Catalinimonas alkaloidigena: one gene and its partners. The protein of the gene in region 2 interacts with the protein of the main gene of each other region in a pairwise test. Links are inferred from orthologs where the notes say so. Each region holds a gene or a part of one and is shown on either strand. Other genes may lie near its edges. The genes, in order: BLR44_RS19095, ftsZ and rlmN.

The links.
Region 1: the proteins of ftsZ (region 2) and BLR44_RS19095 interact in binary tests that used the Escherichia coli proteins (3 or more experiments, as listed by UniProt). The link is inferred for Catalinimonas alkaloidigena from one-to-one orthologs.
Region 3: the proteins of ftsZ (region 2) and rlmN interact in binary tests that used the Escherichia coli proteins (3 or more experiments, as listed by UniProt). The link is inferred for Catalinimonas alkaloidigena from one-to-one orthologs.

The regions. Positions count from the first base shown.
Region 1 is NZ_FNFO01000008.1:153,892-157,050, forward strand. Bases 97-3,095 are described here. They hold BLR44_RS19095 (rod shape-determining protein), read right to left. Parts: upstream 2,111-3,095; coding sequence 1,082-2,110; downstream 97-1,081. Other genes in these bases: BLR44_RS19085 (hypothetical protein), read right to left, coding at 97-113; mreC (rod shape-determining protein MreC), read right to left, coding at 121-1,008; purH (bifunctional phosphoribosylaminoimidazolecarboxamide formyltransferase/IMP cyclohydrolase), read right to left, coding at 2,508-3,095. Outside these bases: more of BLR44_RS19085, read right to left, coding at 1-96; more of purH, read right to left, coding at 3,096-3,159. UniProt on the Escherichia coli protein: Forms membrane-associated dynamic filaments that are essential for cell shape determination. Acts by regulating cell wall synthesis and cell elongation, and thus cell shape.
Region 2 is NZ_FNFO01000005.1:329,374-332,368, forward strand. The notes cover bases 101-2,935. They hold ftsZ (cell division protein FtsZ), read right to left. Parts: upstream 2,384-2,935; coding sequence 818-2,383; downstream 101-817. Other genes in these bases: BLR44_RS15075 (beta-ketoacyl-ACP synthase III), read right to left, coding at 101-659; ftsA (cell division protein FtsA), read right to left, coding at 2,458-2,935. In the rest of the region: more of BLR44_RS15075, read right to left, coding at 1-100; more of ftsA, read right to left, coding at 2,936-2,995. UniProt on the Escherichia coli protein: Essential cell division protein that forms a contractile ring structure (Z ring) at the future cell division site. The regulation of the ring assembly controls the timing and the location of cell division.
Region 3 is NZ_FNFO01000008.1:116,215-119,198, reverse strand. What follows is about bases 85-2,908. They hold rlmN (dual-specificity RNA methyltransferase RlmN), read left to right. Parts: upstream 85-877; coding sequence 878-1,939; downstream 1,940-2,908. Other genes in these bases: BLR44_RS18915 (hypothetical protein), read left to right, coding at 2,738-2,908; BLR44_RS18920 (ACP phosphodiesterase), read left to right, coding at 1,936-2,613; BLR44_RS18930 (group III truncated hemoglobin), read right to left, coding at 171-548; BLR44_RS18935 (TVP38/TMEM64 family protein), read left to right, coding at 85-135. Outside these bases: more of BLR44_RS18935, read left to right, coding at 1-84; more of BLR44_RS18915, read left to right, coding at 2,909-2,984.

The DNA of each region.
Region 1 (3,159 bases), on a different replicon or contig from region 2:
TACACAAAGCAGAAGGCGTAATTGAACATGACTAAGTTACGGAACAGCAACAGCTGCAAGCCGACTAAAAAGACGAAGTACAAAACCTGGGTAATAAATCGACTGCTGTTCATGTATTGCCTATTGCATACTGACTTGCTCGAGCGAATCCTGCTCTTCCTGCAATAAATTCTCGATTACGTATACGTAAGTAACTGTCTGTAAATCATTGAATAACGTCACATCGATGTCGTAAAACGTTTGGTTATCGTCAATGTTTACATCCTGGATGGTGCCGATCGCCATGTACGGCGGAAAGAGGGTGCTGTACCCCGTGGTCACGATCGTGTCGCCCACTTCGATCTGAATGTGTCGCGGAATGTAGTTGAGCTGGACGCGCTGCGGGTCGGTACCGTCCCAACTGATGGACCCGAACGCGTTTTCGCCCTGAATCTGGGCCGATACCGTCATGTCGGTATGCAGTACAGACGTCACGGTCGAGAAATGTTTGGAACTAGCTTTCACGCGCCCCACCACGCCCTGTGACGAGGCCACACCCATTCCGGGGCGAATGCCGTCGTCGGTCCCCCGGTTGATGGTCAGGTAGTTTTTGAAGCGACGGACGGAGTTATTGATGACTTTGGCCGTTCTGAATACGTATTGCGGCACAACCGTGTCGGACGCAAACTGGAACGGTGGCAGCTCTATATGGAGCGAATCGCGCATCGAATCGCGCTGTGTGAGCGTGTCGGTCCGGATCGGCAACGTTTGTAACCGTACCTGCTCCAACTCGAACCGCAACCGGGCGTTTTCTGCCGCCAGCTGCTGGTTGGTCGTCGTTAATTCCAGAAACTCTTTGGTACTGTTACTGAACGTCAGGACATCGCCGGTAAGGGTACTCGACGTGTGGTGAAACGCAGCACTCTGGTAAGGATTGTTCCGCACGATCAACCACCCACAAATGGCCTCCAGCAGGAGAAACATCAGGAAGAGCCGATATTGGAAAAGTAACTGAAAAAGCTGCTGCATGATTGCCAGATCGTGGGTTAGAAACAGGCATCATCGTATCGACAAAGTGCCCAACCGGCGTAACGGCCAAGCGTTACTGGATAAGTACACTTTTGAAATTGTCGAGATTTTTCAGCGCAATGCCGGTTCCGCGCACAACGGCACGCAGCGGGTCGTCGGCAATGTGGATCGGGAGTTTGGTTTTCAGGGCCAGACGCTTGTCGAGGCCACGCAGCATGGCACCGCCACCGGTCAGGTGAATTCCGTTTTCGTAAATGTCGGCCGACAACTCGGGGGGCGAAATCTCCAGGGCTTTCAGCACCGCTTCTTCGATTTTCGAAACGGACTTGTCGAGTGCGAACGCAATTTCCGAGTAGCTCACTTTGATCACCTTCGGAATACCGGTCATCAGGTCGCGTCCCCGAATTTCGTAATCGGCCGGAGGGTTGTCCAGCTCGGTCAGTGCTGAACCGACTTCGATTTTGACCCGTTCGGCCGAGCGCTCCCCGATCAGCAGGTTGTGCTGCCGACGCATGTAGTCGAGAATGTCTTTGGTGAACACATCGCCCGCGATGCGGATCGACTGGTCACAAACAATGCCGGAGAGGGCAATAACCGCAATTTCGGTGGTCCCTCCGCCTATATCGACGATCATCGATCCCACGGGTTGCTCGATGTCGATCCCGATCCCGATGGCCGCCGCCAGGGGTTCGTAGATCATGTAGACCTCTTTGGCACCGGCGTGTTCGGCCGAGTCTTTTACGGCCCGTTTTTCTACCTCGGTGATGCCCGACGGGATGCAGATTACCATCCGGTGCGACGGCGAAAACAGCCCCATCTTGCCTACGTTGATCAGCTTGATCATGCCGCGAATCATCTGCTCGGCGGCCGTAAAGTCAGCGATCACGCCGTCTTTCAACGGGCGGATGGTCTTGATGTTTTCGTGCGTTTTTTCGTGCATCTGCATGGCCCTCTTGCCGATGGCCAGCACTTTGCTCGTTGTTTTGTCGATGGCGATGATGGACGGTTCGTCCACCACAATCTTGTCTTTGTGAATTACGAGGGTATTCGCGGTACCCAGGTCGATCGCTATATCGCTGGAAAAGAAATCAAAGAATCCCACAGGAGTAGTTGGTGTTGTCGATATGTGACTAAATCCTCCCCACCGCTAGGCAACCCCGAAGAAGTTGTGTCAACTGACTTCACCAGTGCTTTGGCAGAAAGTAACGTCGACAAAATTAGCGGATTTTGCACGTTTCTAAGGGTAGATCTGCCCATTTTCCGGTCTTGTTGGGAGGTTTCCAAAATTAGAAAGTTTTTTCACATTGTTCGACAAGCGTCGCCAAGAAAATCTGCAAGTATCTTCGTTTCTACTTCATTTTAAGGCGTTTATAGATCACGTATATCGTAAATTTAGAAATAAACCCTCGGCGAACGTAATGTAATGTTGGAAAAAGAAGCGATGCCCTTTTTTGAAAACATTACGCCGCCGAGAAGCTCAGACTTGACTTTTAGAAAGATTAGTGCTTGAAGTGACGCACGCCGGTCAGCACCATGCCCATGCCGTGCGCGTTGCAGAAATCGATGGAATCCTGATCGCGGATGGAGCCACCGGGCTGCACCACCGCGCGTATTCCGGCCTCGTGGGCGATTTCTACACAGTCGGGGAACGGGAAGAAGGCATCGGAGGCCATCACAGCACCTTCGAGCGAGAAGCCGAAATGACGGGCTTTTTCAATGGCTTGTTTCAGGGCATCGACCCGGGACGTCTGTCCCACGCCGCTGGCAATCAGTTGGTTTTCGCGTGCCAGCACAATGGTATTCGACTTGGCGTGTTTCACCGCCTTAACGGCAAACAGCAGCGCGCGTACTTCTTCGTCGGTCGGCTGACGTTCCGTAACGCAACGCAAATCGGAGGCTTGCTCTGCAAAAAGGTCTTTGTCTTGCAAAATCACTCCGTTCAACAAAGTTTTGAACTGCGGCGCCGACAAATCGACAGGTTTCTGTTTCAGGAGGATGCGGTTCTTTTTGCGCTTCAGGGTTTCCAGGGCTTCGGGCGCAAAGTCGGGCGCAATCAAGACTTCGAAAAAGAGTTTGTCCAACTCTTCTGCCACGGCGGCATCGATCGTTTGGTTGGTGATGATCACCCCCCCGAAGGCTGACACCGGATCG
Region 2 (2,995 bases):
CAGTACGTTCCGTCCAGCTCGCCCATCGCCTCGTACATCCGCTGGGGTCGGCTGCTGCCCGGATCTTTGATGACTAGTTCCTCAGCATAGGTGCCGTCGGCATGGAGGTGCGTAGACAACACGCCTCGCCCCTGCTCTTCCGAAGCGCTGACGACGGCCGCCCCGGCCCCATCGCCGAAAATGACCGAAACGCCGCGCCCCCGGGGGGTCATGTCCATCGCCGAGGATTGAATTTCTGCCCCAATCACCAGCACGTGCTTGTACATCCCGGTTTTGATGTACTGATCGGCAATGGACAGCGCGTAGATAAACCCGGTACACTGCACGCGGATGTCGAGCGCGCCGATGCCGGGCAACCCGAGTTCGCGCTGCAACAGGACCCCAGACCCCGGGAAGTAATAGTCGGGTGTGATGGTCGCCAGCACAATGAAGTCAATGTCTTGCGCCTGGAGTCCGGCCCGATCCAGCGCCATGCGCGCCGCGGCGGCCGACATGCTGGCCACGGTATCCTTACCGGGCGTAAAGAAGTGGCGCTCCTGAATGCCGGTGCGCTCTCTGATCCAGGTATCGCTGGTATTGAGTTGCTCTTCCAACTCGGCATTGGTGACAACCCGTTCGGGAACGTAGTGCCCTACGCCTTTCATTACAGAAGTATACATCATTGAAAATAATGGGGTGGTGGTGGCCTCGAAGGTAGCGGATCTACGGGGTTTCGCTTCGCGAGAGGCCGGGAAAATAAAAGCACCTGCGCGCTGGCAAGTGCTCGGTATTCGAATACGATAAAAAAAGCGCTTCCCGAAAGAAGCGCTCGTAAAGATTAGTCGACGTTGTCGTGCAGGAATTTGTTGTTACCCAGAATCTCGTTGTCTTCCGTCAGGCTATACCGCGAGATGTTGGTATCGGACGAGTGCGGCAACTTTTGCAGCACCACGTTGCGCCGCAGGTACGCCGGTTCGTCGTACATTTTCAGATCGGTGCTTTCCATGAACGAACGGCTGCCCATGCCTTTCAGCTTACGCACGCGCTCACGGGCCTGCTCCTGCAACAACCGCTGGCGTTTTTCCCAGTGGTTCTCCGGCATTTCCGGCGTCCGGGCCGGTTCGCGCTGCGGCGGCTCAACGGGTGGCGGTGGCGAGGTGGGTTCCGGTTCAGTGAACGAGAAGCGGCTGGTCGGTTCCAAAACGCTCGTCTCTTTCGGCGTGTCGTCTGCCGATGGCGCATCCCACTTGGGCTGGGCCGGGTTCCGCTCGGACATCGGGCGAGGTTCTGATTTCGGCTTTTCGGACAGCGGGGCCGAGAAAATGCGTTTGGTTTCGGCAGGCGGCGGGCTCGTCACCGGCTTGACCACCGACCGGTTGGTCAGCAGGTCGGTCACTTTCCGCTGCTCCACCACCACCGGCTCTTCGTCCGGCTTGTCGAAGCCCGTAGCAATCACCGTAACGCGGATGTGTTCGCCGAGGGCATCGTCGATACCGTGACCGAAGATCATCTCTGCATCTTCCCCGGCTTTTTCCTGGATGTAGCCCGTGATCTCCGACAGCTCGTCCATCTGCAGTTCCGACTTCGAGCCGGAAACGATGGAAAGCAGGATCTTCTTGGCTCCATGAATGTCTTTTTCGTTCAGCAGCGGCGATGCGAGGGCCTGTTCGGCCGCCCGGCTCGCCCGGCTGTCGCCCGACGTGGTGGCCGATCCCATCACGGCGGCTCCTGAGTCGCGCATGACGGTCTTGACGTCTTCAAAGTCAACGTTGACGTAGCCCGGCACGGTGATGATCTCGGCGATGCCTTTGGCAGCCGTGGTCAATACGTTGTCGGCCTGGGCGAAGGCCTGGCTGATCGACAGGTTGCCGAAAATTTCGCGCAGCTTGTCGTTGAGGATCACCAGTACCGTATCGCAGTTGGCGCGGAGTTCGGCGATTCCCAGATCAGCCTGCTGGCGCTTTTTCCGTCCTTCGAAAAGAAAAGGGGCCGTAACAATGCCGACCGTCAGAATCTCCAGATCTTTCGCGATGCGGGCAATGACCGGCGCGGCTCCCGTTCCGGTACCACCGCCCATCCCGGCCGTGATGAACACCATTTTGGTGCCGTCGTCCAGAAACTCGCGGATCTGTTCCTGACTTTCGAGCGCGGCGTCGCGTCCGCGCTCCGGATTGGCACCGGCTCCCAGCCCTTCGGTCAGGCCCGCACCAATTTGCAGGCGATTCGGGACCGGGCTGTTTTTCAGGGCCTGGGCATCGGTATTGACCACCACGAAGTCGACATCTTTGATGCCCTGGTTGAACATGTGATTGATGGCGTTGCTGCCACCGCCCCCTACGCCGATCACCTTGATGATTGACCGATCTCGCTCGGGCATTTCAAATCGAAATGATTTATCCATCATATGCGACTTTATGTTTTACCACCTCCGGAGGCCCGTTTTCTGGGGTTTCCGAAGGCATTTCTCGTTCAATAAAATTAATACTCGCCTTTGTTGTCCAGGTCGTCGATCAGCAGGTCGCGCGTGCGATCCAGGAACCGCCGGAAGAAATCCGACCCGGTTTTCTCGGTTTTTTCCCGCTTGGTGTTGCGGTCGGGCGTCTGCTGGCTCTGCACTTCCGAGTAGTAGTTCTGCCGGTCGTCGACGGAACGGAAACCCGACAGCACCAGCCCCACAGCAGTGGCAAATTGCGGGCTCTTGATGTCCTCGACCTTCCCGCGGCTCAGGTGTTCGTTCGGGTACCCGATGCGCGTGTCCAGGCCGGTCATCAGTTCGAACAGCGGCTGCACGCCTTGCAATTGTGCGCCCCCGCCGGTTACCACCAGCCCTCCGGCCAGGCGGTTCAACAGCCCCGACATGATCAGCTCGGTGTGGATCAGTTCGACGATTTCTTCCATCCGCGCTTCGATGATGTAGGCCAGGTTTTTGACCGACACTTCTTTCGGCGGGCGGTTGCGCAGGCCCGGAATCGACACCACTTCGTTGTCGCGCGCCTCTTCGGCCAGCGCGTGTCCG
Region 3 (2,984 bases), on a different replicon or contig from region 2:
TTGCGCAATGTGCTGGAAGAGGGGGGGGGCGTGACCGAACGCGTGGTCGTCGTGGCGCTGGTGCTGTTTTCGCTGGTGGGGCTGACCTTTTACATCCGGCGCGCCATGAAAAAAGCCACGTCGGCAGAACGCTAACGTGGCTAAAAAATGACAGGCTAGAGTCAAAAAAATCAGTCGTCTGCGTTCATAACATGCAACCGCGACTGCAAAGCCAGGGTGAGCGCGTGGATGTTCAATTTCATCTTCGCGGCTTTTTCCCCTTTGTATTTCTCATCAATGGCCTTATAAAAAAGCTGAATCCAACGCTGAAACTGGGTTTCGGTTAACCCGAGCATCATCATATGCTTCGGGAAAGGACGTCCTTCCGAACGGCTTTCTTCTTTTCTACCCAACAGAAGCGACGACCAATAGCTGTACATTTGAGGCAAGTTCGACTTCCAGTCTACGTACTGGAAATAACGAGAGATCATCTCATCCCGACGTAATCTTTCGCAGAAGGAATCGATTACGTTCCGAACATCTTGGCTTGTACTTAGATCTGCTGTCATGGCTATTGGATTTAAAAATTGAATATTCGTTTATGCAAATAATCTAATCGTCTTAGCAAATATAGTGATCAAATCTGATCTTCCTTACATCTGTTCTGAAAAAAAATTAAACAACATACAAGCGAATGAATGAGAGTTTTGTTAATACGTAAGAACTGATGCGTTAGAATAGCTTAATTTAAGCATAATATTGTATTTTATTAATGAGGATTTGGCCGCTTAAAGTTTTAACTCGTTCGACGTTTCGTCCAAGGCGGTGGAATCTTTTACAGATCATCTTAGTTAAGACCATACTTTATTCTCCTGATTTGTAAGGCTCAGCCGCGACCATGCAAACCCCTTCTTCTACATTACCCGACATCCGTAAGGCCGACGACCACGCCTTGCAACAATTTTTGACTTCGGTAGGCGAAAAACCGTTCCGTGCCAAGCAGATTCAGCAATGGCTATGGCAAAAGTCGGCGCATAGCTTCGACGAGATGTCCAACCTTTCGCGTGCGTTGCGCGAGCAACTGGAGGCCCATTATGCCCTGCGTCCTGTCCGGGTCGACAGCCAACAACAGAGTGGCGATGGAACGGTCAAATCAGCCTTTCGGCTGTGGGATAGTCATTTGGTGGAAGGAGTGCTGATTCCGACCGATACCCGCATGACGGCTTGTATTTCGTCGCAGGTAGGTTGTTCGTTAACGTGCAAGTTTTGTGCGACGGGTTACATGGAACGCAAGCGAAACCTGGATGCCGCGGAGATTTACGACCAGGTTGTGCTGATCCGCCAACAAGCGGAAACGTTCTATCAGAAACCGCTCACCAACATCGTGTACATGGGAATGGGCGAACCGTTGCTGAATTACGCAAACGTGCTGCAGTCGATCGACTACCTCACCTCGCCATCGGGTCTGAACATGGCTTCGCACCGCATTACGGTCTCTACTGCCGGCATTGCCAAGATGATTCGCAAACTGGGCGACGATCAGGTCAAATTTAACCTGGCCCTTTCGCTGCATGCCGCCAACGATCAGAAGCGCAATCAGATTATGCCCATTAATGAGAGCAACTCGTTGGTAGCGTTGCGCGATGCGCTGAAGTACTTTTACAATAAAACAAAAAATCCGGTTACATTCGAATACATCGTCTTTTATAATTTCAACGATACCTTAAAAGACGCCGAAGAACTGTACCGGTTCACGCGCCACTTCCCCTGCAAAGTCAACATCATCGAATACAACCCTATCGCCGAAGCCAGCTTTGTCAATACCGGCGAAGACCGGCTCAATAGTTTCCGGGATTACCTGGCGAAGCGTGGCGTCACGGTCAACGTGCGGCGCAGCCGGGGCAAAGACATTGATGCGGCGTGCGGTCAACTGGCGATCAAGGAACGGCAGGGCGCGTGAATTACCTATCGCACTATTATCTTGACCGTACGTACCACGATCCTTATTATACGCTAGGACTGGTGTTGCCCGATCTGGTGCGCGCACAGCGCGTGTTGCGCATTCCGGCTGCGCTCCCCTCGTTGCCCGACACAGCCTACTGGACGCCGGTGCGGGAAGGCATTCTGCGCCACGTCGAAGTCGATCGGGTGTTTCATACGTTGCCTTGGTTTCAAACGCGTGTGCGGGAACTGACCGACTGGTTGCGTGCGCAGCCAGTGCCGTTGTTGCAGAAATACGACTACTTTCTGGCCCATGTCGCGGTTGAAATCCTGCTCGACCGGCAACTTCTGCAGAAAGAGCCTGCGTTGGCCGACCAATTTTATGCACAACTGGATCGTGTTACGCTCGAAGGTGTCGTGAAGATTTTCGAGTGGTTGTCGTGGGAAGCCCATGCTACCACGTTTTACAGATTTCTGGAGCAGTTCAGGGCTGCGCAATTTTTGAAACGCTATCAGCAGCAGGCGGGTGTGGTACAATCGCTGGCAGGCGTTTACCGGCGCGTGACGGGCAAACCGCTGGACGAGAATCACGTAATATTGCAAAAATTTGTGGCTGAGGCAGTTCGACGTCTTCAGGAAGACACGGAGGGCTGGGACGCCCTACACGATTCGCTGGCGCGGAAAGCGATTTAACACAGAGTTAACACATCGGTGATAAAGATGGCTACCTTTGCCGTACAAATTGGGAGAACGAACCCGCACTGCTGTTCGTCGCCTACCCGGTAAGCAAGCGCCTCAATTGCGTGTTGCGTTTTTTATGGAGATTACAACACTTGTGATGTACGTCGGCTTTTTGCTTTCTGCCTATTCGGTGGTAGGAAACGACGTTATTCAAACCCTCGGAACCTTCTTAAGTTCAAACGAAAAGCGCCCCTGGTACATTTTATGGGCCTATGCTGCCGTTATTCTCACGGTGGTGGTCTGCTGGGGATGGTACGCCTACGGCGGCGATGTTTCGTACGGACGTCTTTCTAAAATCGATTTGCCCACCACACTGGAATGGT